One region of the Bradyrhizobium sp. CCGUVB14 genome, then DNA from elsewhere that is predicted to be linked to it. Evidence: riboswitches for the same ligand, from Rfam matches in the RefSeq annotation. Region 1 holds a riboswitch; the other holds the start of a gene.
The links. A riboswitch is a leader RNA that binds a small molecule or an ion and turns the genes downstream of it on or off. The one in region 1 is predicted to bind cobalamin.

Region 1 (15,160 bases):
GCCGAAGCGGCAGCGCTCGCCGCCGCCGGCCCACGCGCGCGGCTCATCGCACCGCGCGCGGTCTCGCAGGATCGCACCGCGACCGCGGCGATCGCGGAAGGAGACGGTCCATGACGGTGCATTTCATCGGCGCCGGGCCGGGCGCCGCCGATCTTCTCACCTTGCGGGGGCGCGATCTCATCGCGTCCTGTCCGGTCTGCCTCTATGCGGGCTCGCTGGTGCCCGAGGGCGTGCTGGCGCATTGCCCGAGCGGTGCGCGCATCGTCAACACCGCGCCTCTGTCGCTCGACGAGATCATCGCGGAGATCACAGCCGCGCATGCGGAGGGCAAGGACGTCGCGCGGCTGCATTCCGGCGATCTCTCGATCTGGTCAGCGATGGGCGAGCAGCTTCGCCGCCTGCGCGCGCTCGGCATCCCCTTTACGGTGACACCCGGTGTGCCGTCGTTCTCGGCGGCCGCAGCGGCTATCGAGGCCGAGCTGACATTGCCCGGTCTTGCCCAGACGGTGGTGCTGACGCGCACACCGGGCCGCGCCAGCGCGATGCCCGAGGGCGAGAAACTCGCTGCCTTTGCGGCGACCGGCGCAGTGCTGGCCATTCATCTGTCGATTCATCTGCTCGACAAGGTCGTCGCCGAGCTGACGCCGCATTACGGCACGGATTGCCCGGTCGCGATCGTCTGGCGCGCGAGCTGGCCGGATCAGCGCATTGTTCGCGCTACGCTGGCGACGCTCGACGCGGCCGTCGGCGTCGAGATGGAGCGCACCGCGCTCATCCTGGTGGGCAAGACGATTGGTGCGGCGGATTTCGACGAGAGTCGTCTCTATGCCGCCGACTACGACCGCCGCTATCGCCCTGTCGGCACTGAGCCGCGTTTTCCGGAGGCGTCGTGATGCCGGCGGGTCTCGTCATCTCCGCGCCGGCCTCCGGCGTCGGCAAGACCACGCTGACGCTGGCGCTGGCGCGCGCCTGGCGCAATCGCGGATTACGCGTGCAGTGCTTCAAGAGCGGGCCTGACTATATCGATCCCGCCTTCCATGCCGCCGCCACGGGGCGCGCCTCGGTCAATGTCGATAGCTGGGCGATGGATTGCGCCAGTATCGCGCATCTCATCAGCCGCGGCACTGATGCCGACATCGTGCTCACCGAGGGCTCGATGGGCCTGTTCGACGGCGTCGCCACGCGCGGTATTTCCGGCACCGGCGCCACCGCCGACATCGCGGAGATGCTGGGCTGGCCGGTGGTGCTCGTGATCGATCCCTCCGGACAGGCGCAAACAGCCGCGGCGATTGCCGCGGGCCTGCGTGACTACCGCCCCGGCGTGCGCCTTGCCGGCGTGGTGCTTAATCGCGTTGCCAGCCCGCGCCACGAGGATCTTGTGCGGCGCGCGCTCAATGACGTCGGCATCGCCGTGTTCGGCGCGCTGCCGCGCCATGCCGAGATCAGCCTGCCGAAGCGGCATCTCGGCCTGGTTCAGGCCGAGGAGCAGGCCGAGATCGGAAAACTGATCGACGAGGCCGCGCGCTTTGTCTCGGGGCACGTCGATCTCGATGCGGTGCTGCGAGCCGCAGCCGCGTCGTCCGTGCAACCAGCGGCGAACGGCCTGAACGTGACGCCGCCCGGCCAGCGCATTGCCTTGGCCCGCGATGCCGCGTTTTCTTTCGTCTATCCGCATATGCTGGAAGCCTGGCGCGCGGCAGGCGCGGAGATCTCGACCTTCTCGCCGCTCGCCGACGAAGTGCCCGACGCCAACGCCGACGTGTGCTGGCTGCCCGGCGGCTATCCCGAGCTTCATGCCGGCAAGATCGCCGCCAACGCGCGCTTCCGCAGCGGCCTGCGCGCCTTCGCCGAGACACGACCCGTGCACGGCGAATGCGGGGGGTATATGGTGCTGGGGACTGCCTTGACCGATGCCGACGGTATCCGTCATGAGATGACGGGCCTGCTCGGACTGGAGACGAGCTTTGCCAAGCGCCGCATGCATCTCGGCTATCGTCTTGCCGCGCTCGCGGCGCCCATGCCGGGCCATCAGGTTGGAGCGCGCCTGCGCGGTCATGAATTCCACTACTCGACGATCATCGCCCAGCCCGATACGCCGCTGGCGGTCGTGCATGATGCGACAGGCGCCGTCATCGCCGAGACCGGCTCGCGGCGGGACCACGCGACTGGCACCTTCTTCCATCTGATCGCGGAGGACCGGTGAGCGGCTTCGTCTCCTTTATCTCCGCCGGCCCCGGCGACCCCGAGCTTCTCACGCTCAAGGGCGCCGCGCGGCTGCGCGAGGCCGACGTCGTGCTCTATGACGATCTCGCCTCGGGCGCGATCCTCGATCTGGCGCGCCCGGGCGCCAATCTCGTCGCGGTCGGGAAACGGGCAGGGCGGCCGTCGACAAAACAGCATCACGTCAATCGCCTGCTCGTGGACTATGCCGCCACCGGCGTGCGCGTGGTCCGGCTGAAGTCTGGCGATGCCGGCATTTTTGGCCGGCTCGAGGAGGAGCTGGAGACGCTGCGCGAGGCCGGCATCGGCTATGAGATCGTTCCCGGCGTCACCTCGGCCTGCGTCGCCGCGGCGCAAGCCGGGATTCCCCTGACCCGTCGCCACACCTCGCGCCGGGTGCAGTTCGTCACCGGGGCCGACGTCACCGGCGAGCTGCCGCAGAATTTGAACTGGGCGGCGCTGGCCGATCCTGATGCGACGACCGTGGTCTATATGGGCCGGCGCACCTTTCCGGCGCTGGTCGCGAAATTGATCGAGCACGGGCTCTCGCCCGATACGCCGGCGCTGTTCGCCGAGTCCCTCGGCCGCGCCGACGAGCGGCTGGTGCGCACCACGATTGCCGAGCTTGCCGAGCAGCTCGCGCGCGGCGGTGCTGCTTCCACGGCAGCCGTGATCATGTTCGGCGCGCTGGCGGAGGACGGATCGTCATGATGACGCTCTCCCTGATCGGCATCGGTTGCGGCGATCCCGGACAGCTCACGCGCGCTGCGATTGGCGCGATCAACGCCGCCGATCTCGTCCTGATCCCGCGCAAGGGGACGGCAAAATCCGATCTCGCCGATCTCAGGCGGACCATCTGCGCGGATGTACTCGCCAACGGCACCACGCGTATCGCCGAGTTCGATCTGCCCGTGCGCGACGCCGGTGAGGCCGACTACCGCAAGGGCGTGGACGATTGGCACGACGCGGTCGCTGCGGCCTGGTCGCGGTCGATCGCTGATCATCTCGGCGGAGACGGCAAGGTCGCGCTGCTGATCTGGGGCGATCCCTCGCTGTACGATTCCTCGCTGCGCATCGCGCGGCGGCTCAATCCGTTGCCAGAAATCGAGGTCGTGCCCGGCATCACCTCGATCCAGACGCTGTGCGCGGCGCATGCGCTGCCGCTCAACGACATCGGCGAGCCGTTTCTGGTCACGACGGGACGCCGCTTGCGTGAAGGCGGCTGGCCGGTGGGCGTCGACACGATCGTCGTGATGCTCGACGGCGGCACGGCGTTCCAGTCGCTCGATCCGGCCGGACTTCACATCTGGTGGGGCGCCTATCTCGGCATGGCCGATCAGATCATCATGTCCGGCCGGCTCACCGAGGTCGGCCCGCGCATCGTCGCCGCACGACACGAAGCGCGCGAGCGGCATGGCTGGATCATGGACAATTACATTCTCAAGCGCAGGCCGTAAGCGAGGCAGCATGCTCCCTGAATGGGTCACCCGGAAATGCCCCGAGATCTCCGTCGCGCATCGCGATGCGGCGATCGCGCGACAGACACAACTGACAAAGCCGACCGGCGCGCTTGGGCGGCTCGAGCAGCTTGCGATCGAGCTTGCCGGCTTGCAGGCGACTGAACGCCCTCGCGCCGCGCGCGTGCCGATCATCATCTTTGCCGGCGATCACGGCATCGTCGCGCAGGGCGTGTCGGCCTATCCGCAGGCCGTCACCATCGCGATGATGGCGAATTTTGCTTCGGGCGGCGCCGCGATCTCGGTGATGGCGCGCGAGCTCGGTTCGAGCCTCGAAGTGGTCGACGCCGGAACGCTGGCGCAAGAGGCGGTGCCCGATATCGTCACGGACAAGCCACGCCCTGGCACGCGCGATTTCAGCGTCGAAGCTGCGCTCACGCCGGCGGAGCTGGCGTTCGCCTTCGAGGCGGGACAGCGCGCAGTGGCGCGGGCGAAGGCCGATCAGCCCGATCTCCTGATCTTCGGCGAGATGGGTATCGGCAACACCACGACCTCAGCGGCGATCGCCGCGAGCCTGCTCGGCGTCGCTGCCGAGGAAATTGCGGGCCACGGCACCGGCGTGGATGCGGCGGGCCGTGCGCACAAAGCGCGGGTGATCGATGCGGCGATCGCGCGTCATAGTGTTGCGGGTGCGGCGCCCGAGAAGATCCTGTGCGCCGTCGGTGGCCTCGAGATCGCGGCGATCTCGGGCGCAATCATAGCAGCTGCGCAGGCGCGCATTCCCGTGCTGATCGACGGTTTTATCGTGTCGGTCGCAGCACTCGCAGCGGTGCGGCTCAATCCATCGTGTCAGCCGTTCCTGCTCCCCTCGCATCAATCGGCGGAGCAGGGGCACCGGCTGGTGCTGCGCGCGCTGAACGTACAGCCGCTGATCAGCCTCGATCTCAGGCTTGGCGAGGGATCGGGCGCTGCGATCGCGCTGCCGCTGGTGCGCTCGGCCTGTAGCCTTCACAACGACATGGCGACGTTCGCACAGGCCAATGTCCCGGACCGGCCGTCCTAGGCCACGCGCTGATTGACGGAGACGACGCGCCAGCCGGTCGCGAGCCGGTCGATCCGGGTCAGCGACAGCGGATCGACGACGAAGCGCAAGGCCGCGTGCGGCGTCAGATCCAGCGCGATGCACAACGCGGCGCGGATGGTGCCGGAATGCACGATCAGCGCTGCCTGACCAGCGCCGATCCGCGCAAGGCCCAACCGCACGCGCGCGACTTGTTCTTCAAAGCTCTCGCCGCCGGGCGGCCGTCCGCGCGCCGGATCGCTCCAGAACTGCGCATAGGCCTCGCCGCCGTTCGCTGCGAGCTCGTCATGGCGCCGGCCGGTCCAGTCGCCGAAATCCTGCTCGCCGAATTCGGGCAGCAGGTCAGGCTGAAGCCCCAGCGCGCGCGCCGTCTCGACCGTGCGTCGCGAAGGGCTTGCATAGCACGCCGCATCCCGTGGCAAGCACCGTCGCAGCTTCTCGAGCTGCACGCGATCGCCGAGATCGGCAGGCGCGTCGGCGGCGTGGATCGTCCCTTTGACGCCCTCGACCGGCGCATGCCGGATCAGCCAGAGGAAGGTCTCGCCTTCCATGCCTATCTCCAAAGAAGTTGGTCGCTGTGGCAATAACGCCGCAGCTTGTACATTGACTCTGTCTTGATCGTAACCCTAGATGACTTTGACGGTTTCCCCGAGAGGGGATGAAAAGGGAATGCGGTGCGGGGACATGGTCCCCAATGCCGTAGCTGCCCCCGCAACTGTAAGCGGTGAATCCTTCGTCACAAGCCACTGGGTCCTCGGTCCCGGGAAGGCGACGAAGCGGTCACGACCCGCGAGCCAGGAGACCTGCCGTCAGCCGTGGTCACACGCGAAGATGTCGGTCGGGGAGTACAGACATTCGGCTTCATCGGAGGGCTTATCAGCCGGAAGATGGGACCTTGGTTCGCGGTGACGTGCCACTGACGTCACACCGAGGTCCAAGACCGTGTCTTCCATCCGTATTGTACGACCACGCCATTTCCTGCTGGCGTCCGCCGCTCTCACATGTTTTGCCGCCACCGACATGTCATCTGCCTTGGCGCAGCAGGCTCGCGAGCCCCTGCCTGCGGTGGAGGTTTCGCCGCCGCAATCCCGTCAGCAGGCCAAGCCGGGCGGCCGGGACGCGGCAAGCGCACGCCGCACGGCCGCACGCAGGCCCGCCGCGGCAGCGGCCGCGCCAAAGCCGGTCGTGCCGAACGCCACAGTGCCGACACCGCTCAACAGCAATGCGGTCGCCGAGAGCGCCTCGCGTCTCGGCCTGACCGTGCGCGAGACCCCAGCGACCGTCGAGGTGATCTCGGCCGAGACGATCCGCGAGCAGGGCTACCGCACCGTCTCCGACGTCGCCCAGGGCGCGGTTGGCGTCACCGCCGGCGACAATCCGTCCGAGCCGTCGGCCTTCTCGATGCGCGGCTTCACCAACAGCCAGATCAACACGCTCTACAACGGCATCAAGATCGGCCCGCAGAACATGACCTCGCGGGTCATGGATACGGCCAATCTCGAAGCTGTCGAATTTCTGAAAGGTCCGGCGTCGCTGATCTCCGGTGAGGGCGCCGCCGGCGGCGCCATCAACTTCGTCACCAAGCAGCCGCACACCGGGCCGATCCAGAACGAAGCAGACTTCTCCTATGACTCCCTGAACTCGTTCCGCGCGCATTACGGCTCCGGTGGCAGCACCAACGTCCAGGGGCTGGACTATCGCTTCGACATCAGCCGCTCCTCGCTCAACGGCTTTGCCGACGACACCAACACGAGGACGCTCGACGTCTCCGGCCAGCTCAACTACCGGATCTCCGACAGCCTCAAGGTGTGGGGCGCGATCGAGTACCGCGAGGACCGCTCAAAAGCCTATTGGGGCGCGCCGCTGGTGTCGACGGCCTTCAGCGGCTCGCATGCGACGAGCGGCATCGTCTCCGGGAGCTACTTCAACAGGACTGACCTCGGGGCTATTACGATCGACGATCGCACCTTCAACACCAACTACAACGTTCTCGACAATCGCAACGTCGCACAGGAAGTGTGGCTGCGCGGCGGTTTCGAGTTGAAACTGGCGCCTGACCTGACGCTGAAGAGCCAGGCCTATGGTTACGGCGCCGAGCGCAGCTGGTTCAATAACGAGGTCGAGGCGTTTGATTCCACAAACAACCAAGTTTATCGCGAACGCTTCTATGTTGCGCACAGCCAGCGCCTCGTCGGTAACATCACCGACCTGGTCTGGGACGCCAATATCGCGGGCTTCGACAATCGCATGGTCACGACGCTGTCGTCGAGCTATCTCGACTTCGTCAGGCCGGGTTCCGCAACTTTTCCGAATGATTTCGTCTCGCTGGTCGATCCCGATCGCGGCTTCTACGGCACGCTCCTGACCAAGCAGCAGACCGCGCGCATCGACAACGAGGCGCTGTCGTTCGAGGACCGGCTGAAGTTGACGCGGACCTTCTCGTTGATCGGCGGCCTGCGCGTCGAACATATCGGGCTCGATCGTAACTCGACCGACCAGTTCGGTCTGGAGAATGCAGCCTTTCCGTTCTCGAAATCATGGGCGCCCGTCACCGGCCGCATCGGCTACACTTGGGATGCCGTGCCCGGCCTGACCTTCTTCAGTCAGTACGCCACCGGCGCCGACATCGCGGCCAACAACATCTTCCTGCTCTTGCCCACCCAGAACCTGGATCTCACGACCGCGCGCACCTATGAGACCGGCGTCAAGCACGTGTTGTGGGACAACAGGGCGGAGTGGTCGTTCTCGGCCTACGACATCGTGCGCAAGAACGTCTATGTGGCAGCCGGCGGCCAGACGCTCAACATCGCCGGGCGGCAGGAATCGAAAGGTGTTGAGCTTGCCGGCGCGATCCGTCCGATCGAGCCGTTGCGGCTCTGGGGCAACATCGCCTATGTCGATGCGCGCTATGCCGATTACGATTTCGCCGGCGGCTCATTCTCGGGCAACACGCCGCCGAACGTGCCGCGCATCGTCGCCAATGCCGGTGCGTCCTGGCGCTTCTTCACGCCGTGGCCGGTGGAGGTCGGCATCACCGGCCGCCATGTCGGCGACCGCTACAACACCGACGCCAACACCGTGACCATGAATGCCTACACGGTCGGTGATGTCTACGCCTTCGTCGATATCCCCAAGACGGTCTTCAACGCCGTCGACCAGGCCCGCCTGACTTTCCGGGTGCGCAACTTCACCGACAAGCGCTACGCGATCTGGGGCGACCCGTTTTATCCCGACCAGATCCTGCTGGGCGCACCGCGGACCTACGAAATCTCCGCGGCGTTCAAATGGTAGGGCGCTGACCACATGATGGGCGCGATCGTCCTCCTGCACCGCTGGCTCGGGATCGCGTTCTGCCTCCTGTTTGCGATGTGGTTCGCGAGCGGAATCGTGATGCACTTCGTTCCGTTTCCGTCGTTGACGGAAGCGGAACGCTTCACTGGGCTTGCGCCGGTTCAGGGCGGAGCGTCGATCATTCCGGTTGCCGACGCAGTAGTAGCCAGCGGGATAAGTGACGCCACCCGCGTTCGCCTGATCCGGCGCAGCGACGGGCCGGTCTACGTCGTGTCGGGTCCATCGCGCGTGCGGGCGGTCCATGCGTCAGACGGGACGGACGCATCGGTGGAATTTCCCGATCTCGCGCTCGCCATTGCGCAAGACCATGCCCGCAGCCGCGGGCTCGATGCCGCGCGGGCCGGGATAGCTGCGCGTGCTGATTACGACCAATGGAGCGTGCCGAACGGTTTCGATCGCCACCGGCCCCTGTTCCGCATAGCTCTCCGCGATGCGGCCGGGACCGAGATCTATGTCTCGTCGCGCACCGGCGAAGTCGTGCTGGATACGAGCCGCGGCGAGCGTGGATGGAATTGGGTCGGCAGTGTCGTGCACTGGATCTATCCGACGGTTCTCAGGAGCAATTGGCCGCTGTGGGACCAGGTCGTCTCGACACTGTCGCTGGTGGCCTTGATCGCGGCGGTGCTGGGGGCGGTGCTCGGTGTCGTCAGGATCAGGATTCAAGGCCGCCGGATCTCGTCGCCTTATCGCGGCTGGCACGCCCTGCATCATATCATCGGGCTCGTCTCGACCGTTTTCGTGCTGACCTGGATTTTCAGTGGCTGGCTCTCGATGGATCACGGCCGGCTGTTTTCGCGCGGGCAGTTGACCCCGGCGGAGGCTGCCGTGACAAATGCCGTGCCCGACTGGCGCACGGCTCCATCCGTTGATCTGCGGCGCTTGTTGCCATCGGTCCGCGAAGTCGAATGGTTTGCTTTCAACGGAGCGGTGTTTCGGCGCGACCGGACCGGCCTTGACAGTCAGACCTTGATGAAGGGCGGCGAGCCAGCCCGCGATCGGAAGATGGCGTTCCTTGATGAGCAGGACGTTCTCAGCCTGACGACACGCCTGGCGGCCGACTGCGGCGCGGCGTTCCTTGTCGCCGATCACGATGACTATCCCGCGCAGTCCATCGTTCCCGGCGCGCCCATCTACCGTTCCCGCTGCGGTGATCTCTGGTTCGACATCGACGGCGCCGACGGCAGCGTGTTGCAACGGCTGGACGCCTCGCGGCGAGCCTATCGCTGGGCCTACACCGCGCTGCACACGTTCGATTTCCCGGTCGTCATGGCGCATCCGCGCCTGCGCGATGTCCTGATCGTCGGGCTTTGCGCGCTTGGCCTGGTGTTTTCCGTCACCGGCGTCGTGATCGGCTGGCGGCGTTTGCGGGCAACCTTTACCGCCTGAAACGCCTGGCGAACAGATGACATGCAGCCTGCAAAAATTGCGGGTTGCGCAGGCGCCAAGGGCCGAGGATGATCCTTTCCGGGGGGGGCGCAGCCGCGCGCGTCGTGGCAACGGAGTAATCGCGATCGATGTCAGTCCTGCGCAAGCGTCTCGGGATGATCACGCCGTCCTCCAATTCGGTGCTGGAGCCTGCGACCTGCGCCATGCTGCACGGCGTTGACGGCATTACCGTGCACTTCTCCCGTTTCCGCGTCACCGAGATCGCGCTCGACGCAGCAGCGCTGAGCCAGTTCGATGCCTCGGTGATGCTGCCGGCCGCCGACCTGCTGGCCGATGCCAAGGTCGACGCGATTGCCTGGAACGGTACGTCGGCGAGCTGGCTCGGCATCGGTCGCGACAGGAGCCTTTGCCAGGCCATCGCGGCGCGCACCAGCGTGCCGGCGACGACCTCGACGCTCGCCTGCATCGATGCCGCCCGCGCATTTCGCGCCAAACGTGTCGGTCTGGTCTCGCCCTATACCGATGACGTGCAGCGGCGCATCGCCGATGTCTGGGCCGAAGAGGGCATTGCGCCGCATGCCGAGCGGCACCTCGGCCTGCGCGACAATTTCTCCTTCGGCGAGGTCGCGCCCGCGACGATCGCCGACATGATCCGCGCCGTGGCGGCGGAGGGCGCCGACGCAATCGTCATCCTCTGCACCAACCTCGATGGCGCCGCGCTTGCGGCTCCGCTCGAACGGGAGCTCGATATTGCCGTGCTCGACTCCGTTGCGGTCACGTTGTGGCGAAGCCTCAGCCTCGCCGGCGGCGACATCGCAGCGCTTGCGCCGTGGGGACGGATATTCCAGACCTCAGCAATGATGAAGTGACGGAGACACCTGTGACGCAGCTCGATCTCGCCATTCGCGGCGGCACCATCGTGACGGCCAGCGACGAGTTTCGCGCCGATATCGGCATTCGCGATGGCCGGATCGTCGCCATTGCCGATCATCTCGAAGGTGCGGCGCGCGAAATCGACGCGTCGGGATTGCTGGCGCTGCCGGGCGGCATCGACAGCCACGTCCACATCTCGCAGGCCCAGGGCCCCGACGTCGTGATGGCCGACGATTTTGCCTCGGCGACACGGGCAGCCGCGGCCGGCGGCAACACCATGGTGTTGCCCTTTGCGCTCCAGGAGAAAGGGACGTCGCTGCGCACCTGCGTCGAAAACTACCGCAAGCTCGCGGAAGGCGAGTGCTACATCGACACCGCCTTCCACCTCATCATCTCCGACCCGACCGCCGTCGTGCTTGGGCAGGAGCTGCCGGCGCTGGTCAAGGACGGCTACACCTCGTTCAAGGTCTTCATGACCTATGATGACCTCGTACTCAACGACAAGCAGCTGCTCGAAGTGTTCGATGTCGCGCGCCGCGAGGAGGCGCTCGTCATGGTCCATTGCGAGGGCTACGACGCCATTCGTTTCCTCACCGCCAAGCTCGAACGAGAAGGCCACATCGCGCCCTATTATCACGGCACTTCGCGACCCCAGGCCGTCGAACGCGAGGCGACGCATCGCGCCATCAGCCACGCCGAGGTGATCGGCGTTCCCATCATGATCGTTCATGTCTCGGGGCGCGAGGCGATGGAGCAGATCCGGTGGGCCCAGCAGCGCGGCCTGCCGGTGCATGCGGAGACCTGCCCGCAATACATCACGCTGACGGCCGACGACATGAAGGGGCTGAACATGGACATCACGGGCGCGAAATACGTGTGCTCGCCGCCGCCGCGCGATGTCGAGAGCCAGCAGGCGATCTGGGAAGGCATCACGTCGGGCGTATTCCAGACCTTTTCGTCCGACCACTGCCCATTCCGCTACGACGATCCCAAGGGCAAGCTGACGCCGAATGCCCGCACCTCGTTTCGCTGGGTGCCGAACGGCATCCCCGGCGTCGAGACACGGCTGCCGATCTTGTTTTCCGAGGGCGTCTCGAAGGGACGTATCACGCTGCAGAAGTTCGTCGATCTGACCGCGACCAACCACGCGCGCATCTACGGCCTCTATCCGCGGAAGGGCTCGATCGGTGTAGGCTTCGACGCCGACATCGTGTTGTGGGACCCGAAGCTCACGAAGCCGATTCGGCAGGCCGACCTGCATCACGGCTCCGACTACACGCCCTGGGAGGGTTTTGATGTCACCGGCTGGCCGGTCACGACGATCGCACGCGGGCGGGTGGTGTACGCGCAGGGCAGGATCGTCGGCGGCAAGGGCGCGGGCGAGATCCTGAGCCGTGGCAAGTCCAGCCTCGTGTGACGGCAGGCGGTCGCGCGCTGTGCTATTTTGTGGTCACGGCGCGCGCCGACAGCGTGACGACACACATCAGTGCAGCGAGCATCCAGAACGCCATCGGGAGTCCGGCGGCGTGGGCGATAAAACCGATGCCGGCGGGGCCAAGCAGAACACCGGCATAGCCGGCGGTGGTGATCGACGCCACTGCGAGCCCCGTGGGCATCGCGGTCTGCGTCGCCGCACCGCGGAACAATATCGGCACGAGGTTCGAGGCGCCGAGGCCGATGAGCAGGAAACCGGCGATGGCAATGGCCTTGCTCGGCGCGAGCAACAGCACGGCGAGGCCCGCGACGGCAAGCAGGCTTCCTCCGACCAGCGTGGTGCGATCGCCGATGCGTGCGACGACGACGTCACCGCCGAGCCGGCCGACGGTCATTGCGATCGAGAACACGATGTAGCCGATCCCGCCCTGCGCCTCGCTGACGAGGCCCGTGCCGATGACGAGCAGCGCGCCCCAGTCGAGCATCGCGCCTTCGATCAGGAAGGTGATGGCGGCCAGCAGCGCCAACAACAGCACGATGCCATGCGGCAGCACGAACAGCGGTCCCTCCTGCGCCTGTGCTCGGCGCAGCAGGCGCGGCGCGGCGAGTGCCATCGCGATCAGCATCAGCACGGAGCAGATCAACGCGCTTGCGAGCGGTCCGAGATGAACCGACAACAGAGCCGTCATCACCGCGGATCCGGCAAATCCGCCAATACTGAAGAGCGCATGAAAGCCCGACATCAGCGGCTCGTTCGCCGCGCGTTCGACCTCGACGGCATGGATGTTCATGGCGACGTCGATGGAGCCGAGCGCCGCGCCGAAGGCGAGGAGCGCCAGCGCCAATGTCATGGGCGTACCGGCGATGACCAACAGCGGCAAGACCAGGGCGAGGCCGATTCCGCCGCCGATGATGATAGGCTTGGTGCCGTAGTGTGCGCTCAAGATGCCGGTTGCGAGCATCGCGACCACCGAGCCGATGCCGAGGCTGAGCAGCAGCAAGCCTAGGACCGCGTCATCAACCGCGAGCCGCTCCTTCGCGAACGGCACCAGCGGCGCCCAGCAGGCGAGCCCGAAGCCGGCGACCAGGAACGAGAGGCGCGTGGCGAGCCGCGTCGCCGGCCGGTCGGCTGAAGTCATCGGTGAAACTCCGGGAGGAGAACGAAGCGCGCGATCGCGGGGAGGGTGGGTGCTTAGACCATCAACCAGGAGCGAATGCCAGAGTTCCGCCGTCGCAGCGCGTTGACGAATTATATCATCTTGATGTCGTTCCGCGCGCCGTCGCTGCGAGCGTGGCCGCTCCGCGCACTCAGAGTATTCCAATTTACCGAAATTCGGATTTATCGCTATGTCGCCCGTCCCGATCCATCCAAAATCGGTGGTCGTAACTTTGCGGAGCATTTTGGCGATGGGGCGTAGAACCGGGGGGCTGAGCTGACCGCTGTGCATAGCTCGTAGGCATCCGGCGACCCCGCACGGCCGCTTGACGCCTGCAAATTATACAGACGATTCCAAGGACTCCGATTGCAGTGCAGCGGATGTGACGATTTGCGCCGAAAAATCCGTGGTGCGCCGCACGTTTCTCGCGTGGGCTTCCCACATTCGCGTGCCCACTTCACGGGCAATACGGCCGCCGAGCAGGAGGGACGATGTGACAGAACGGCACGAAAGCTGCTTGGGTGGAAAAACGGCGCGGGGCCGCGTTATGCTGCGCGCGCCGACCCGCCATTGAAGCTGCGATCGCCAGCCTCGCCAAAAAAGTCGTCAAGAAATCAGGACATCGCTGATGCGTATCGTCACAGTTGCCGCCGCCCAGATGGGTCCGATTCAGAAGGCCGACAGCCGCGAGGCGGTGGTCAAGCGCATGATCGCGCTGATGGACGAGGCGAAAGCAAAAGGCGCGGATCTGATCGTCTATCCGGAATTGGCGCTGACGACGTTCTTCCCGCGCTGGTACGCGGAGGACCGCGCCGACTTTGACAGCTGGTTCGAGCGTGAAATGCCGAACGCAGCGACCAGGCCGCTGTTCGAGCGCGCCGCGCAGCACCAGATGGCGATGAATTTCGGCTATGCCGAGCTGACGCCCGACGGCCGCCACTTCAACACGGCCGTTCTGACCGACAAGGCCGGCAAGATCGTCGGGAAATACCGCAAGGTCCATCTGCCAGGCCATGTGGAATATGAGACGCATCGGTCGCACCAGCATCTGGAGAAGCGCTATTTCGAGCCGGGCGATCTCGGCTTCAACGTCTGGCGCGAGCTGGGCGGCATCATCGGCATGGCGATCTGCAATGACCGCCGCTGGCCGGAGACCTATCGCGTCATGGGCTTGCAAGGCGTCGAGATGGTGCTGATCGGTTACAACACGCCGTCGGTGAATGCGGAGCGAAGCGAAGAGGGCGTCGAGAAGCGCCTGTTTCATAATCGCCTCTCCGTGCAGGCCGGCGCGTATCAGAACGCGACCTGGGTGGTCGCGGTGGCCAAGGCGGGCGTCGAGGACGGCCACGCATTGTTTGGCGGCAGTCTGATCGTCGATCCCAACGGCGAGATCGTTGCCGAAGCGAGGACCGAAGAGGACGAGCTCCTGGTCTATCCGTGCGATCTCGATGCCACCGCCTTCGGCAAAACCACGATCTTCAACTTTGCACAGCACCGCCGCATCGAGCATTACGGCCTGATCACCAGCCGTACCGGTGCGGTGCCGCCGGAGAAATGATGCCGATGGTCGCTCTGCAAACCGGCAATCATTTCGCTCAGGCCTATCACGGAGTGCCTCATGACTGAACCCACTTACGATCTGATCATCCGCGGCGGCCGCGTCGCCACCACCACCGATGTGTTCGAGGCGGATGTCGCCATCTCCGGCGAGACCATTGCGGCCATCGGCCGCGGGCTTCCGCCGGCCAAGCGCGAGATCGACGCACGCGGCAAGCTGGTGCTGCCAGGCGGCGTCGACAGCCACGCGCATATCGAGCAGCTGTCTGCCGCCGGCATCATGAATGCCGACACGTTCGAGAGCGCGACGGTGTCGGCGGCCTTCGGCGGCACCACCACGGTGATCCCGTTTGCGGCCCAGCATGTCGGGATGAAGTTGCCGCAAGTGGTCGAGGACTATCACGCGCTCGCCAGGAAGGGCGCCGTGATCGACTACGCCTTTCACATGATCGTTGCGGATGCGACCAGGGAGACGGTCGAAGAGCATATTCCCGCGCTGGTGAAGCAGGGCCACGCGTCGATCAAGATCTTCATGACTTACGACCGGCTCAAGGTCGATGACGAGCCGCTGCTCGACATTCTTCTCGCGGCTCGCCAGTCCGGCGCGATGCTGTGCGCCCATGCGGAGAACCACGGCATCATCG
Region 2 (15,160 bases), 1.7 Mb from region 1:
GATGCAGTGCGAATGAATTGGTATGCCAGGATGCGAATCCCACTTAATGTAGTGATCGGACCGTAAGATCTCCCAACCGGCTTCTGTATAGATGGCCTCCAGCTCTCCACGTGCGAACGACTTTTTGTGGCCAGTTGCCAATCCCTCCTTAGGGATAGGATGATCTGGTTGATCGAGCGTGTTGGTGAAGCAATGAAATCCTCCAGGCCGCGTTCGATCGACCAGGGCTGCGACGAGTGGTTTCCAGACGGTCCGTTCCGTGAAATGCAAGACCGAATGCGCAATGAAGACGTCGAGGTAAGGAGGGGGCTGGAAATATTCAACAGCAGCCACACCGCTTGTAACCTTCACGGCAAGATGGTTTGCGAGCCGATTCAGCTTGGAGATAGCGGCTTCAGATATATCGGTCGCGATAACCTGATGACCGAACTGAGCCAAATAGAGAGCGTTGCGCCCCTCGCCGCAGCCAAGCTCGACAACCACACTTTCCGCACGGAGTGCTGGCGCGATCTCGAAGATTTCCGGGCTAGGACCACCCATACATGAAACGTTGTGGTCGGCGTAGCCTGCATCCCACCAAAACGGTGAATGTCTCGCCTCGTCTTCCATACTGCCCTCATACTGCCTGATATTGCTCCTCAAGGGCAATCATCCTGTTGGAATAGAACGTTCGGACCATAATGCTCGAATACTTGAACCCTTTATGAGTAAGTCGATAAACATCTCCATCTGCCGAATTGACGAGGTGCAAAGACTCGAGCGCCTTCAGTTCTTCGCCAAAGTCCACTGCCAGTTCCCGCCCGAATAATTCAGCGTAATCTTTTCTGCTTAAGGCCGACAATGTGAGGCCAAGCAAGACGTAACGACGCACAAGCTCGTCCGGAGGCAGCTTAATTCCGTGCGATGCTATTGCCTCGGGATCGAACGGGCGATCCGAAAAGGCCTTGATAATTCGCGAAGTCGCACTCCGGTCTACGGCATAGTCCGTACTATAGTGATATTGGCCGAAATGGCTTCTGGCGCCAGCTCCCAATCCTAGCAGGGGCGTTCCCTCGAAGTCCGACACCTCCTGCCGATAGGCATGGTCGCCTGTGATCCTGGTGAAACGTGTAAAGGATTCCTGGCGGTAGCTTCTAGCTTCCATCAAAGCAGCGTTCTGATCGTAGACTTCATACTTTTCCGATTCAGAGAAAAACAATTCAGGATTGTTCGTTTTCGACGCAATGATGTTCGTCATCGGACGAACAACAACGGGATAAAGAGAAACTGTCTGCGGCTCATAGTCGAGCACGCGGCCAAGCGAGAAGATCCAGGAGTCGCGGCTTTGGCCACGCAGGCCGTAAATCAGATCAAGGTTGACGTGAGGAAAGCGCTTGATGACGGCTTCGATTGCAGCTTCTGCAAACCTGACCGAATATGGTCTTCCGCAGTTCGCAAGTTCGTCCGACTCCATGCTTTGGATGCCCATGCTCATTCTATTGACGCCAAGCTCCTTCAAGCGATCCAGAAGGTTGTTATTGAAGGAGTCCGGCGCGGCCTCCACCGTAATCTCACATCGCCGGCTTCGTTTTGGAAATGCAACGTCGAGGGCGGCGAAGAGCTCGCCGAACTGATGCTGTGTTAGCAGCGTTGGGGTGCCGCCGCCAAAATAGATACTGACGACTTCTCGATCTCCGAAGTACTCTCCATATCGAGCGATGTGCTCCACCAATCGAGCAACGTAAGCCCCCTGGGTGGCCTGTCTATTGCGCGTTGTAAGAAAGAGCGTGCAATAGGTGCAGCGGTAGCGACAAAACGGAATATGAATATAGATGTTGATTTGCTTTGAGCGACTGGCCTGCTCAACAACATCAGTTATGCGGAGTGGCTGCGGGAGAACCCGATACGATCGCTTCGAAGGATAGCCATAGACATAGGTTGGAAGCTCCTTTTTCTCTATCTTCGTCCGAAGAAATTCCAGACGATCCATGACATAAATCCCTCAGTCGCCGTGCATGACCTGAGCGTTATGGACGCCTAGCCCAACCACTAGGATCGCGCGATCGCTCCTGCCGGCGCGCAGCGAGAGAAATTCAAGAGTTGTGCCAACCTTGCTGGAAGAGCCCAGAGAAAGTTCGTTCTCCATTTTTTCAATGACTTAACCGCGAGCGCTTGCACCGCTCGTTGTCCGAACATCACAGCGTCTTGGAAGCGACGACCCGACAACAGGGGCAGGATACCTCTTGAGAGCGGCAACGATCGTGCAGCGGTCCAGGACCGTTGCAAGATGAATCCGCTTCGACAACGGGTTGTGAACGCCTGATTTGGCGCGGCAATAGGGCGTTACCTGACGAACCCAAGCCGATTTCTGGAAACCAGTTTTCGGGGCGGTTAGCACAAGGGGTAACCGAAATCGTGCGGCGGCCATCAGCTAGCCCGGCCATCGGCGTCGGCACCTCAACCGACCATGATCCGCATCCGGGCCTATTTCCCGGACCTTCAGGTTCTCGGCCATGTCGGTCGGAACGCGGGCCCGCAGCCCACTGTCAATCTCGGCCTTCTTTACCCCGTCATGCAGCGTCTGCGGCGTGCAGCCGATCTTCGCTGCAATCGATGTCACTGCCGTCCAGCGAGACGGGTGCTCGCTGACATGATCCAGAACCATCCGGACCGCTCGGGCCCGGACCTCGGGTGAAAACTTGTTCGTCGTCTTGCTCGTCATGGCTCCATCCTCGCAGGAATTGGAGCCTCCGGCAAACCCCGGGCGGTTCACTGCTCTTTCTATGTAGTGGCGCACTAGCGGCCATGTCGCCCTTCACGTGGCGAGCATAGCGGACACAGAAACCATCAAAGTTCTCGAATCTTAGAAGAACATCGACGTGGACACCAACAAGTTCAACGCATGTCCCGTACGGGGGGTGTATGTGATGCTTGCCGGATTATTGATGTATGTCAGTCCCAAGCTTGAGTATATCCCGGGTGCCAGATGCGCCGTGTATGTTCCAGAAATCGCCGTACTGTCGCGATGCGCCAAATGGCCCTTGGCCAAGGCAGCATCCACTGCGATGTAGCTCCACGCAGTGTTGGTGGCAACAATAGCAATCTGATCGTGCGGCCGGCTATCAAACAGCCCCTTCGCATAAAGACGAAGCTCATAGTACTGACTGACCCGATTTAAGTCAGGCGGCGCGTACATGACGGAAATTCCCGCATAGATGCCACGAGCTGCCAAGCCTTGGGCATCAGCCTGCCATAGCTGCCTGTCCGCGGCGATGTAATAGATGCTATTGCCGCTGGTTCTCGGTTGAGTCGGATGCTGCAAGTCCGAGGAGCTGCTATTGTTGACTCCGGCACCAGCCCGCAACCAAGTCTCGGGCAAGCCTGGACCAGCCTTGTTCTTGTAGCCGGTTTCGTCGAGAAAGAGAACGCCCGCGTTGGTCGTGCTCCAGTTCAAGCCGGTCGGATTTTCAGCGATCTGCGCAGATTGGCCGTCTGGACTGAGTGAACGCTGTATTGAGGCTTTATTGTAGAAGCGATCATCAAAATTGTACTTCAAATTGAGAGCTGGCGTCGGGGCCGCGTTGTTGCTTATGCCTGCTTGGTACAAGATATTCGATGATGCTCCAAACACGTTGACTGCTGCGTTCCCTCCGACCACTGTGCCTACGAACTCATTTATGTTCCTGAGGTAACCGAATTTGAATTCGAGCTTCCCGTCGAAAGCGGTCTGATAGTAAGCAATCGTATTGATCCCTACTCTATCTGGCCCGCCAGGCTTCCATGTCCAATATTGCTGCTCGGCTCCCACAATGATCTGACCATCGGGAATCCCAAAGCGGCTGAGATCGTACGTCGCGATCACGAAGTTTAAGGTATTAAACGTCGGGTTCTGGCCGACATATAGCTGATCGCGGATGGGGCTTCTCGCTGCATTCGGCAATTGATTGACTACGAAGGTATTTACTGTCCCGCCGACATAGCCGATCCCGACCCCTCCCAGTGCAGATCTAACGCCGCCGCAATCCTGATCTATCGTATCGGCCGGCCCGGGAATATTGAGCCACATACCTTTTTCCTGGAGGTGCACGAACTTTGCAAGGGGGCCGGTCTTCTCCTGAGTTCCATTCTTCGCAGGCAGAGCCGCGCCGTCGGATGTTGGCGCAAGTAAAATCGTATTCTGTGCGGGCGCTGCGCTAGTGATGAGGCGCCCGGCTCGTTGCGACCGGCCGCTTCGGGATTTGATAGCCGCCAGCGTCTTCTCTTGAATTCTTTTCGGCGCAATCTCACTCGCAGTGTCGTTTTTGGAGTTAGACTCATTGGCAGTTTGTGCTCCCGCCCCGACCGCACTCGCGGCGAGAGACAGTGCAACAGCAACCCATCTCTGCGCGCTCGCTTCATGAAGCTTCTTCTTCAGCGCGTGAACCGCGCGACAAATCAACTGACGAGCCCGAAGCCACGAGACCTTTAACACGAGAGTGCACGACGAGCGCGCAAGACAGTTTACCCTCGGCTTCCATGAAACGAGAGAGATTGCCGTAGAAGTCGACCCCATAGCTGCAGATGACGAGACAGCAGATTCATCAGGCCGCTTGCGGCCAGACCCATATCGCATCCCGACTTCCTTAACGTGAGCGGCACCACTTTTATTGACGCACGATTGCCATGTGCCCGCCAGTTACATCAATTGCCAAGGTTGGTAGGTGACCGGGAGCAAGGCGCTGCCTATCAATGCGCGTGCTCAATTTCCAACGGCCTGCGCGATCGATTGGATACTCGCTCTTTCCACGGCGTTCCGCGCGCCGAGAGGTGGATGTAACAGCCATTTCAGGACGTTGGCTCGTTTACAGACACTGAGACGCGAAAAGCACGCTCTTGGCGTCGTCGCCACGAAGTCGTCGGATCGTCCGCTGGAAGAGGTTGGCTTTCCCGCTCATAGCGCGCTTCGCAAAGACACGGGATCGACCACCGCGGAAACGCTTGCAGAGCGGCAACGCGGTGTTGTTGACCGCGCAGTAAGTTCGCGGGGATAGACGACACCCTCAGTCTGCTGAATAGCTGTGGATTGGACGGCATTTTTGACTCGCCCAAGACGAACGGCGCGAGCTGACTCTGGTTCAGAAGGGACGGGGCTCGGCAGGTCTCGAGGCCAATACGCAGGAGAAAGCCGATCTCGAGACGCGCAGGAAACCTAAGGGGAGGGCATTCCTTCGAAAGCGCCCCTGTGGCGAAGCGACAAAGCCACGTTCCGCCTCTTGCGGTTCACTCATTTGCAGCTCTACTCAGCTCAAACAACCCGATGCAGCCTCTCCGGGAATCCAAGCCGCTCTTGGGTTAAGAGCTGGCACGATGGCTTTCAATGACACCATTGAATGCGATGGCGGACCGAGCTGCCGAATGCTGCATACAGGGATGGATGGCAATGGTAGAGGCTGCATCGCCGGACCGACGTCAATCCAGTTGACCGGCTAGACTAGGCAACCTTCACGGTCGGCTATTTTGCTGTCTTGATGCGCGTTACGCTGCTCTGACCATCGATGCTGACGGGTACCTCGCCCACGACGGTGGCGCGTCGAACGACCCGATGCTGATCGCCATAATCGTTCACCGCGTAGTGTTGTGTGGCGCGATTGTCCCACATCGCCACATCGCCTTCCTTCCAACTCCAGCGCACGGTGTTTTCGAGCGCAGTGATATGAGACTGAAACAGATCAAACAGCTTCTGGCCGTCGTATTTCGGGACGCCAATAAAACGTTGCACCAGGGCGCCGAGGAGTAGCGTGCGTTCGCCGGTCTCGGGGTGGACGCGCACAACTGGATGCTCAGTCTGATAGATCGTTTTTGTGAAGACTTCGTCCAAGTGCTTCTTGTCGAGCTCGCTGGCGCGGGGCATTATCGCGTAGTCGAAGGCGTTGCTGTGCACGGCCCAGAGCTTGTCCGCAAGCCGTTGCAGCGGCGGTACCAGGTCGAGGTAGGCTGTAACGGTGTTTGACCAAACCGTATCGCCACCGAACGGTGGCATCACGACGCCTCGCAGCACCGCGATCTTAGGGTAGCGGTCGACGAAGGTTCCATCGGTGTGCCATAGGTCGGCCCGGCTACCGGCGCGGACCGAGTCAAGCTCGACAATCGACGCCGTCCCCTTAATGGCACCGAGCGTCGGATGACATGCCGGACTTCCGAAACGAAGAGCAAAACGTTCCTGCTCGGCGTCATCGAGATGACCCTGGTCGCGAAAAAAGACCACCTTATTCTCGAGCAGCAGCTCGTTGATTGCGGCGATCGTCTGGTCCGGCAGATCGCCCGACAGCTTGATGTTTCGGATTTCCGCTCCGATGCGCGCTCCCCGTTTGACGATGTCGGCGCGAGGAATGACATTGTCCGACAAGTCCGTTGCACTCATAGCGGCACTCTCCAAATTCGCGCCTTGTTCGCCAGGCCAGCTATTCAGCTGCGATAGGAGCTGTCGAACGCCAGATTGCTGGACCGCATAGCGGGATCCGCCAAACTCCACGGTGACGGCGACGAGCCCCCTCGTGCACTCTTTACGGGGTCTGCGACAGGTGAGGTGTGGCCTACGTGACGGTCTTTCATCCATGATTGACCGATCTGCCGGTTCGATCAATTGCTAACATTGGTAGTTGACCGGGGCACAAGGGTTTACTTCGCTTGACGATCGATGCAGAAATTGCCGCCCGTGCCGAGCGAGCAAGAAACTCATGACGTTGGAGAAGGACATGAGAACGCTTGAGATCGGAAGGACAGGGCAGCCAAGCCTATCGACAACAATGGCCGTCAGGGGCGCTGGTCAACTTTGGCTTTGCACCCTATCGTCAAGCTGTTCGTTTGGAGTGACCTCCATTGTTGAGGCCGTATTCTCGGAAGCATGCCGCAGAAGAGGCGGTCCTCCTCCGAGGTTGACGCACCGCCTCGGTTGCGGATAAATCGATGACGTCGAGGTTCTCCAGGTCTCGCTCGATCTGGAGCTAAGAGGGAAGCCGGTGCACTCACGATCCATTCAGGATTGAAGTAATGCCGGCGCTGCCCCCGCAACTGTAAGCGGCGAGTCCGCATCCATACGTGTCACTGAAGCAGATGCTTCGGGAAGGCCGGATGCAGACGATGACCCGCGAGCCAGGAGACCTGCCCCGACAACATAAACGTCCACGGGCGGGGTGTCCGGTGGTACGCCAAGCAGCAGGCGCTTTCGCGGCCCTCCTGCCCGCGTCCGCCATGGCCTTTGCCCCCACCATCACCATAATGGGGTTAAAGCTATGTCTCTTCTCTCACTTCCTGCCGCAACTCTCGGCATGCCACGTATCGGGCCGCGCCGCGAACTCAAGTCGGCACTCGAAGGCTACTGGGCCGGCAAGATCAGCTGCCGGCAACTTCTTGAAGCGGCGGCCGGTCTTCGTGTCGCCAACTGGGCGCGTCAGCACTCGCTTGGCGTCACCGTCATCCCCTCAAATGACTTTTCACTCTATGATCAGGTTCTCGATACGAGCGTCATGGTGGGCGCCATTCCCGAGGCGTATGGCTGGAAGGTAGGTCCGGTCCCGCTGAAGACCTATTTCGCCATGGCGCGCGGCTCTCAAGGCGGGGAGCATGAAGCAAGTAGCAGTCACCCCCATGACGCCGGCGGGGTCGCCGCGCAGGAGATGACCAAGTGGTTCGATACCAACTACCATTACATGGTGCCCGAATTCCATAAAGGTCAGACCTTCAGGCTCTCCTCGCGAAAGCCGATCGAGGAATATGAGGAGGCCAAAGCCCTTGGCTATCAAACGCGTCCGGTTCTGGTAGGACCGGTCACCTTCCTGAAGCTCGGCAAGAGCGCTGATCTGGCGTTTGATCCGATCTCGCTGCTCGATAGTCTCCTGCCAGTCTATGTCGAGGTTCTCAAGGAACTGGCAGAACGCGGAGCCGAATGGGTCCAGCTTGACGAGCCGTGCCTGGTGCTTGATCTCGACGAGACCACGCGGAATGCGCTTCAGCGCGCTTATGGCTGTCTCGCCAAGGAGGTACCTGACATCAAGGTCATGCTGGCCACCTATTTCGGGGCGATCGGCGACAACCTCGCGACCGGTCTGGGCCTGCCTGTGGCTGGGCTGCATGTCGATCTTATCCGAGCTCCCCAACAATTGAGCCAGATTGAATGCGGCGCCCGCGCCGACCTCGTGGTTTCGCTCGGCGTCATCGATGGCCGCAACGTGTGGCGTTCTGACCTATCGGCACTGATCGAGCGGTTCAAACCCGTCATTGCAAAGTTCGGCAGGGATCGCGTGCAGCTCGCGCCCTCCTGCTCGCTCCTGCATGTCCCAATCGATCTTGAGCTCGAGACCGATCTCGATCCGGACGTGAAGAGCTGGCTTGCCTTCTCGGTGCAGAAGATCGGCGAGCTCACGATTCTCGCGAGGGCGCTCGCAGGCGAGGCGAGTGTCGCAGCCGCGCTGACCGCATCCGATCTTGCGGCGACGGCGCGCGAGACTTCCCCGAAGATCCACGACGCGATCGTTGCACAGAGAATGGCGACGATCGACGACGCCATGCGTCGCCGAACCGGCGCCTTTGCCAACCGCGCAGAGGTCCAGCGCAAGCGCTTTGGTCTGCCGGCCTTTCCGACGACGACGATCGGCTCGTTCCCGCAAACCGCCGACGTTCGCAACGCTCGCGCCGCTCATGCCAAGGGCAAACTGACGGACGCGCGATACGAGCAATTCCTCAAAGCGGAGACGGCCCGTACGGTGCAGTGGCAGGAAGACATCGGCCTCGACGTGCTCGTGCATGGCGAATTCGAGCGCAACGACATGGTGCAGTATTTCGGCGAGCAGCTCTCCGGCTTCGTGTTCACCCAATACGGCTGGGTGCAGTCCTACGGCTCGCGCTACGTTCGCCCGCCGGTTCTGTTCGGCGATGTCTCGCGACCGAAGCCCATGACTGTCGAATGGTGGCGCTACGCGCAATCGCTGACCAAAAAACCGATGAAAGCAATGATTACCGGACCGGTGACGATCCTGAACTGGTCATTCGTCCGCGATGACCTACCGCGCAGCGACACCTGCCGCCAGATCGCGCTTGCGATCCGCGACGAGGTCGGCGACCTCGAAAAGGCTGGCGCGACCATGATCCAGATCGACGAGGCCGCGCTACGCGAAGGCCTGCCGCTGCGCCGATCCGACTGGAAGGCCTATCTCGACTGGGCAGTGGAAAGCTTCCACATCTGCTCCTCCGGCGTTGCAGATGCGACGCAAATCCACACCCACATGTGCTATTCGGAGTTCAACGCCATCATCGATGCAATTGCCGCGATGGACGCAGATGTCATCTCGATCGAGACGTCGCGTTCGAAGATGGAGCTACTCGACGCGTTCACGGCCTTCAAATACCCCAACGACATCGGTCCCGGCGTCTATGACATCCACTCGCCGCGCGTTCCCGAAGCCACTGAGATCGGAGATCTCATCGCCTTGGCCCGCCAACGCCTGTCGGACTCGCAGCTCTGGATCAATCCTGATTGCGGCCTGAAGACCCGCAAATGGGAGGAAGTCCGCCCTGCGCTCATCAACATGGTCGCGGCGGCGCGCGAACTTCGCGGGGGGCCTTGATGCAAGTGCGAGCTCGGTAGTTAGGAGTTGCGGAGTGCCGATTCGTTTCTGGATCAAATGCCGGACCTCCGCGCAAATCACATTTCCGCCGAGCGAGCGGTCGCGCCCATTGCAGCCTCTCTGGGGTCGCCCGGCAGCGAGATGCGCGGGCCCGGCCGATTGCATCTGCCAGGAGCCCGGAGAGGACCGTTGCAGACGATGGGAGAAGCAGCAGCGATCTCCAATCGATCGTTCAGCAGAAGCTACGGCTGCGGCTAAACGATTGGTTGGAGGGGCCTCTACTCGGGCGGTCCGCTCAGAAAGGAACGTTATCACCATACGTAATCACCAGCCTAAGGCTGCGGGCAATGCCAGTGGCAACAACCAGAATGAATGCCATTGCGATCATACCGATATCAAAGGATCCCGTCGCATCCTTAAGAACGCCAACCATGTACGGGCCGACGAAGGCGCCAAAGGCACCAATGGAATTGATGAATGCGATGCCTCCGGCAGCAGCAGCGCCGGTAAGGAAGCTCTGCGGCATCGTGTAGAGGATCGTCCGCGCGGAGATCGTGCCGATCAGAACAAGCGTCATGCATGTGAGCGCCGACACGAGAGAGGTGAACATCACCGAAACGACAAGTCCGGTCGCGCCAAGCATCAATGCAGCGATCAGGTTGTAGATCCTGTACCCTTTACGATCGACATGGCGCGCCCAGAACAACATGCCTATCGTGACAAAGAGATAGGGCACCGCCGAGAGCCAACCGACCTGCGTGTTACTCAAGCCGTGGCTCTTCAACATCAGGGGGAGCCAGACGCCGATTCCATAAGAACCGATCGTGAATGCGAAAGTGATGCCCGTCAACATGAGCACGCGGACGTCCTTTATCGCGGCCCAGAGATCCTTCTTGACCTTCTTGTCCTTCTCCCTTGCGAGCTCGTTCAGCAACACATCACGCTCGGTGGGCGTCAGCCACGAGGCCTTGTCCGGCGTGTCGGCAAGCAGGACGAGGCATAGAACCCCGAGCAGGCAGGCCGGAAGGCCTTCGATCAAAAACATCCACTGCCAGCCGGCCAGCCTCCACACACCGTCCATTTCTAATAGCAAAGCCGAGACTGGATTGCCGATCAACGCGGACAGGGGTGTTGCAGCCATGAACCAGGCAAGAACGCCCGTTCGGTTTCGCGCCGGAAACCAAATTGAGATGTACCAAATGACGCCGGGGAAGAAGCCTGCTTCAAACACGCCCAGAAGGAAGCGGATCACGTAGAAACTGTATGGTCCAACGGCGAACGCCGTCGCCGCGGCTGCTAGGCCCCAGGTTATCATAATGCGGGCGAGCCAGCGGCGCGCGCCGAAACGATACATCATCATGTTGCTGGGGACTTCCAGCACGCAGTAACCAAAGAAGAGGATCCCCGCCCCCCAGCCGAATTGTGAGGCGCTCAAGCCAATGGCTTCGTTCATCTGCAACGCAGCGATACCGACGCTGGTCCGGTCAAGGTTGTTGAAGAGATAGGCAAGACCCAAAAGTGGCACCAGCCGCAGCGTGTTTTTGGCAACGGCGCTCGCGACCAGGTTAGAGCTCGCCTCATCGTTGGTATGACATTGGGCAGCAACGGAGACTATCACTCGTTCTGCTCCTACAAATTGTGCCGACGACACGCCTCCTTCGAGGACCGAAGCCGCGCGACGATACCAGGTTGACTCGAGAACCTTTGCCACAGGTGGCGATCGTCCATTTCAATGATCGACAACATTTTCCACGATTGGCGCTCATGCTCAGGAGCTGTCGAGAGCCGGCCATCGGACCAACGCGTCATCTTCCGATTGGGAACTATCGACACCGGACTATTTGCGTGGCGCAAGCCCGAGCATTGTCCGCGCTTCCACCGCGGTGGCTGGCTCGTACCCGAGTTCTCGGATAATTCTTACCGTTCTCTCGACGAGCCGCACGTTAGTGGCAAGTATACCCGGTTCGAGATACAGATTGTCTTCGAGTCCGACGCGAACGTGGCCGCCGGCGAGCACCGCATGAGTTGTGGCGGGCAACTGAGCTCGACCGACCCCGCTAACGCAAAACATCGCTCCTTTTGGAAGATTCCCGATGAGCATATCGAGAATCTGCGGAGTGTACGGTAATCCCCCCTGGATTCCGCGATCGGCGCCAAGAACGAAATTGATCCAATAGGGCGGTTTGTCGAACCCTTTGTTGATGAGGCGTATCGGATCTTGGAGAAGATGAGAAAGTGAGAAACATTCCCATTCAGGCTTGATGCCCGTTTTTTGGAATCGTTTTGCCATGATGTCGCAGCGGGTGGGCGAGGTGTTAACGAAAATCTCGCGGCCACCAAAGCTGGCCAGAACGGTATGAGCGCCAAATGTCGCCATGTCAGCGCCGGCTTCGAAGCCTTGTAGACGCTGTTCGAATATAACCTCATCGAGCCCGGGCCCTATGGATCGCACCATATCTCCATCGATACCCCCGCCCGTGCTGTTATTGATCACGATACAGCACTTTGTCCGGATCCGTGAGTTGATGTCCTGGTAGATCTCCGAACTACAGGTCGCGCCATCGTCCTGCCTGCGCGCATGCAACGCCACAATAGATGCGCCCGCATCGTAGCACCTATACACATCCTCGGCGATCTCGCTGGGCTGGGTCGGAAGGTGCGGGTTTTTTGATTTTTTCACCACGCCTCCCGTTGGCGCAATCGTGACAATAATCTTGCGCTTAACGTTCATACTGCATCTCCTGACATCGATTGCTGAAGTCACTTATGGGCGGATCTGACCACTTCGCTCAAGAACGCTTTGACGCTAGACGCCCGGGCCGGAAGTAGCCTCTGCGGCAAGTTGAAGCCTCCAACGCCTGGCGTTCATCCCGGTCGTTTGAGCCGTTCTAGCTCGTTGCTCCAGACGAGAACAACGCCGCCGGCACCTTAAGGGGGTGAGGTCGCGAACTTTGCGAGTCGAGAGCGGCGCTTCGGGCGCGCGGCCCAACCGCTTGAGTGTCGGGCGCCGCGAACTGCCTCAGCGTGCCTTCTGCCTTCTGTGCCATGTGGTTTGCGAGGATCTGTGATCTTGTGGCAAACAGCGCCGTCCAGCTCGTGCCAACAGGTTGATGCCGACGACGGCGCCTTGCCGAAACTGGCTTGTTTACGGTCATTTCAATTCCTCGATGGGTTAAATTTCCGTATACGCGATTCCGGTGAAATTTCCCTGGGACCAAAGGAGATTGCGCTTGTTCTTTCCATCGAGATCGGCGGTATAGATCGAACCGGCGAGGTCCGTGATGAACATCTGGTTGCCGGCAACGTCGAGTGCGATGCCGATACCCTCCATCAGGTGCGTGATCAGGATCTCTGGCTCCGTCGTTATGTCGACTCGTGCGCGATTGACTGTGTTGCCGCGCGGGGGATCTCCGCGGTCGGTCCAATAGAGCACGCGGTTTGCCAGATCGAATTCAAGGTGAATCGGTTCCGGCAAGCCATTGAACAGCACCTCGATGTCGGAGCGGTTTGCCGGGTGTTCGCCCTTGGGGATGTCAAAGTCGGCGCGGAAGATCCGGCCCCGGCCGGCATTGTCAGGACCTTTTTGCGACCAGTAGATTTTGCGGCGCTCGGTGTCGATCGTGATGCCGATGCACCACCTGGTCGGGTCGCGCCGGTCCATGTCACCGCGGCCTGCCTCGATCAGCGTCTCTATCTCAGAGCCGTCGAGATTGCACCGCATAACCTGCATCCCTTCGCGGTCACACCAATAGAGCTTGCCGCCTTTCTGATCGATCTGGATCTGCTTCGGTGTGAACGTGACGCCGGGCGGAACGATGACTTTGCGAGCGCTTCCATCGATATTTGCACGCTCGATCGAACCATCATTGACGGCGACGCCGGACCCCATGTTGGTCCAATAGATGCGACTATTGCCGACATCGATGGCGATTCCGTCAGGAAGCTGACAATCGGCGACAATAACCTTTCTACCGGAACCATCCGGATTCATCGCTTGAATACGGTTGGTACTCACCTCGAGAAAGAATAGTCGTCGACGAACTGAGAAGTCCCGCTCGGGCGAGAGATCCGAGTTGGTCGCATCAGCGTCGGTCATGCCATTCTCCCTCCCATGTGCTTGAGGCGAGATAGCGTCAAAAGCAGCATGGCGATGTGAATCCAGCCCTCACTGATGAGTGAGGTCGCGCTTTCGACCTATCATTCGTTTGACACACTGAAAGCATCTCGCATTGGAATGCTCTACGGCAGACAATTCCGGCGGTGAAGCTTCACGGTGGCGGTAAGCCGTGGAGCAAGAGCTGGGCCAATTGCCAGACCATTGGATTTCGTTGAAGGACATAGCTGGGATCTATCGCCGGTAATCGCGCGGGCGCGCCTGCGGTCAGGACGAGCTGTCGTCGCCCGCTTCAAATCCTGCGAACACGAAATTGGCGCGAAAAGCTCTTTGGGGCAGTACGCAGCGGATGCGTTGGTTCAACTCCTGCAGTGCGATAAACGGCCTGAAAGGCTCAGAGCAAGAGATTAAGAAGCAACTTTATTAGGGGTTGGCGTCGCCTCTATCCGATCAGGTGACGATACTGCATAGAAATAACATTCAGTCTCCGGTCGAGGTAACGTCGAGGACGCCGCTCCAGGCATGCTGTGCCTTGTGCTGGTTTCATAAGTCCTTGGAAACGAAATGGGCGGCCGATCTATCATATTCACGAGACGTCACTTGCTCTTGCTAGTTTCGCTCGGAGACCATCGACGTCCCGATGATGCCTTCCAACGCCAATTGCGCGATCTCCGTCTCGGAAAGCCCGAGAAGTTCCGATAGGATCTCGCTGTTGTGCTCTCCGAGCGTTGGTGCCGCTGTACGGATCGCAAAGGGCAATGAGACGTCGCGGATCGGTATTGAGGAGCAGATCGGACATGTCGGGCACCGGCACGATCGGGATTCTCCGCTTCAGTCCCTCTGCAAACCACTCCTGCGCTGTCCGAGCCTTCAGCTTCGGCACGAACTGTGGTTCGATCCGATCGATGTGCTTCAGACGCTCTTCGCCAAGGACCAGCGCCGGATTATCGCGCAAGCCGGACAGGCCGAGCATGTCACAGAATGCGCGCCACTGCGCCGGCGTAAATGTCGTCACGCCGAGCCAGCCTTTCTTGGTTTCGTAAATGCCGCCCGGGAACACCGGCCAGAAGCGGTTAATACCAATCCGATGCACGACCTCGCCGCGCGCAAACGCCTCGAACATGAGATATTCGCTGACAGCGATACTCGATTCGAAGATACTGACCGACCACGACGGCCCAGCTTCGCCCTCGATTTGCGCAACCGCTGAAGAAGCTGCGGCGATGAACCCCCACAGGCCACCGAGGATACCAGTCTGGAAATCCGGTGCGTGCAATGGTGGACCCTCGACCGGTCCAACCAGCTTGATGAGGCCGGCGAGCGCGCGGATCGTCGTATCGGTTGCGGCAAATCCTGCATAAGGACCCTCGCGGCCGAACCAGCTCGCTTGGAGGGAAATCAATCTGGACCGCCGTTGGCGGATCCCAGCGACGTCAATGGACGGGCAATCCGCCGGATCAATGTC

Region 2: it holds a riboswitch for cobalamin, as region 1 does, so the genes downstream of both, metE (5-methyltetrahydropteroyltriglutamate--homocysteine S-methyltransferase) here and NLM32_RS18520 (TonB-dependent receptor domain-containing protein) in region 1, are expected to answer to the same signal.

The regions. Positions count from the first base shown of each region.
Region 1 is NZ_JANADS010000001.1:4,017,032-4,032,191, forward strand. Features, by position in the region: gene NLM32_RS18485 (cobalamin biosynthesis protein) at 1-114, shown strand, start outside; gene cobM (precorrin-4 C(11)-methyltransferase) at 111-893, shown strand; gene NLM32_RS18495 (cobyrinate a,c-diamide synthase) at 893-2,203, shown strand; gene cobA (uroporphyrinogen-III C-methyltransferase) at 2,200-2,931, shown strand; gene cobF (precorrin-6A synthase (deacetylating)) at 2,928-3,677, shown strand; gene cobT (nicotinate-nucleotide--dimethylbenzimidazole phosphoribosyltransferase) at 3,688-4,740, shown strand; gene NLM32_RS18515 (histidine phosphatase family protein) at 4,737-5,309, opposite strand; cobalamin riboswitch at 5,382-5,584, shown strand; gene NLM32_RS18520 (TonB-dependent receptor domain-containing protein) at 5,701-8,049, shown strand; gene NLM32_RS18525 (PepSY domain-containing protein) at 8,062-9,495, shown strand; gene NLM32_RS18530 (aspartate/glutamate racemase family protein) at 9,624-10,364, shown strand; gene hydA (dihydropyrimidinase) at 10,376-11,785, shown strand; gene NLM32_RS18540 (MFS transporter) at 11,808-12,941, opposite strand; gene NLM32_RS18545 (N-carbamoyl-D-amino-acid hydrolase) at 13,588-14,517, shown strand; gene hydA (dihydropyrimidinase) at 14,578-15,160, shown strand, end outside.
Region 2 is NZ_JANADS010000001.1:2,268,694-2,283,853, reverse strand. Features, by position in the region: gene NLM32_RS10550 (methyltransferase domain-containing protein) at 1-609, opposite strand, end outside; gene NLM32_RS10545 (coproporphyrinogen-III oxidase family protein) at 617-1,969, opposite strand; partial or broken gene NLM32_RS10540 (IS3 family transposase) at 2,468-2,701, opposite strand; gene NLM32_RS10535 (carbohydrate porin) at 2,843-4,450, opposite strand; gene NLM32_RS10530 (TauD/TfdA family dioxygenase) at 5,471-6,379, opposite strand; cobalamin riboswitch at 6,917-7,142, shown strand; gene metE (5-methyltetrahydropteroyltriglutamate--homocysteine S-methyltransferase) at 7,251-9,581, shown strand; gene NLM32_RS10520 (MFS transporter) at 9,877-11,199, opposite strand; gene NLM32_RS10515 (3-keto-5-aminohexanoate cleavage protein) at 11,419-12,312, opposite strand; gene NLM32_RS10510 (3-hydroxyacyl-CoA dehydrogenase) at 12,754-13,677, opposite strand; gene NLM32_RS10505 (CoA transferase) at 14,282-15,160, opposite strand, start outside.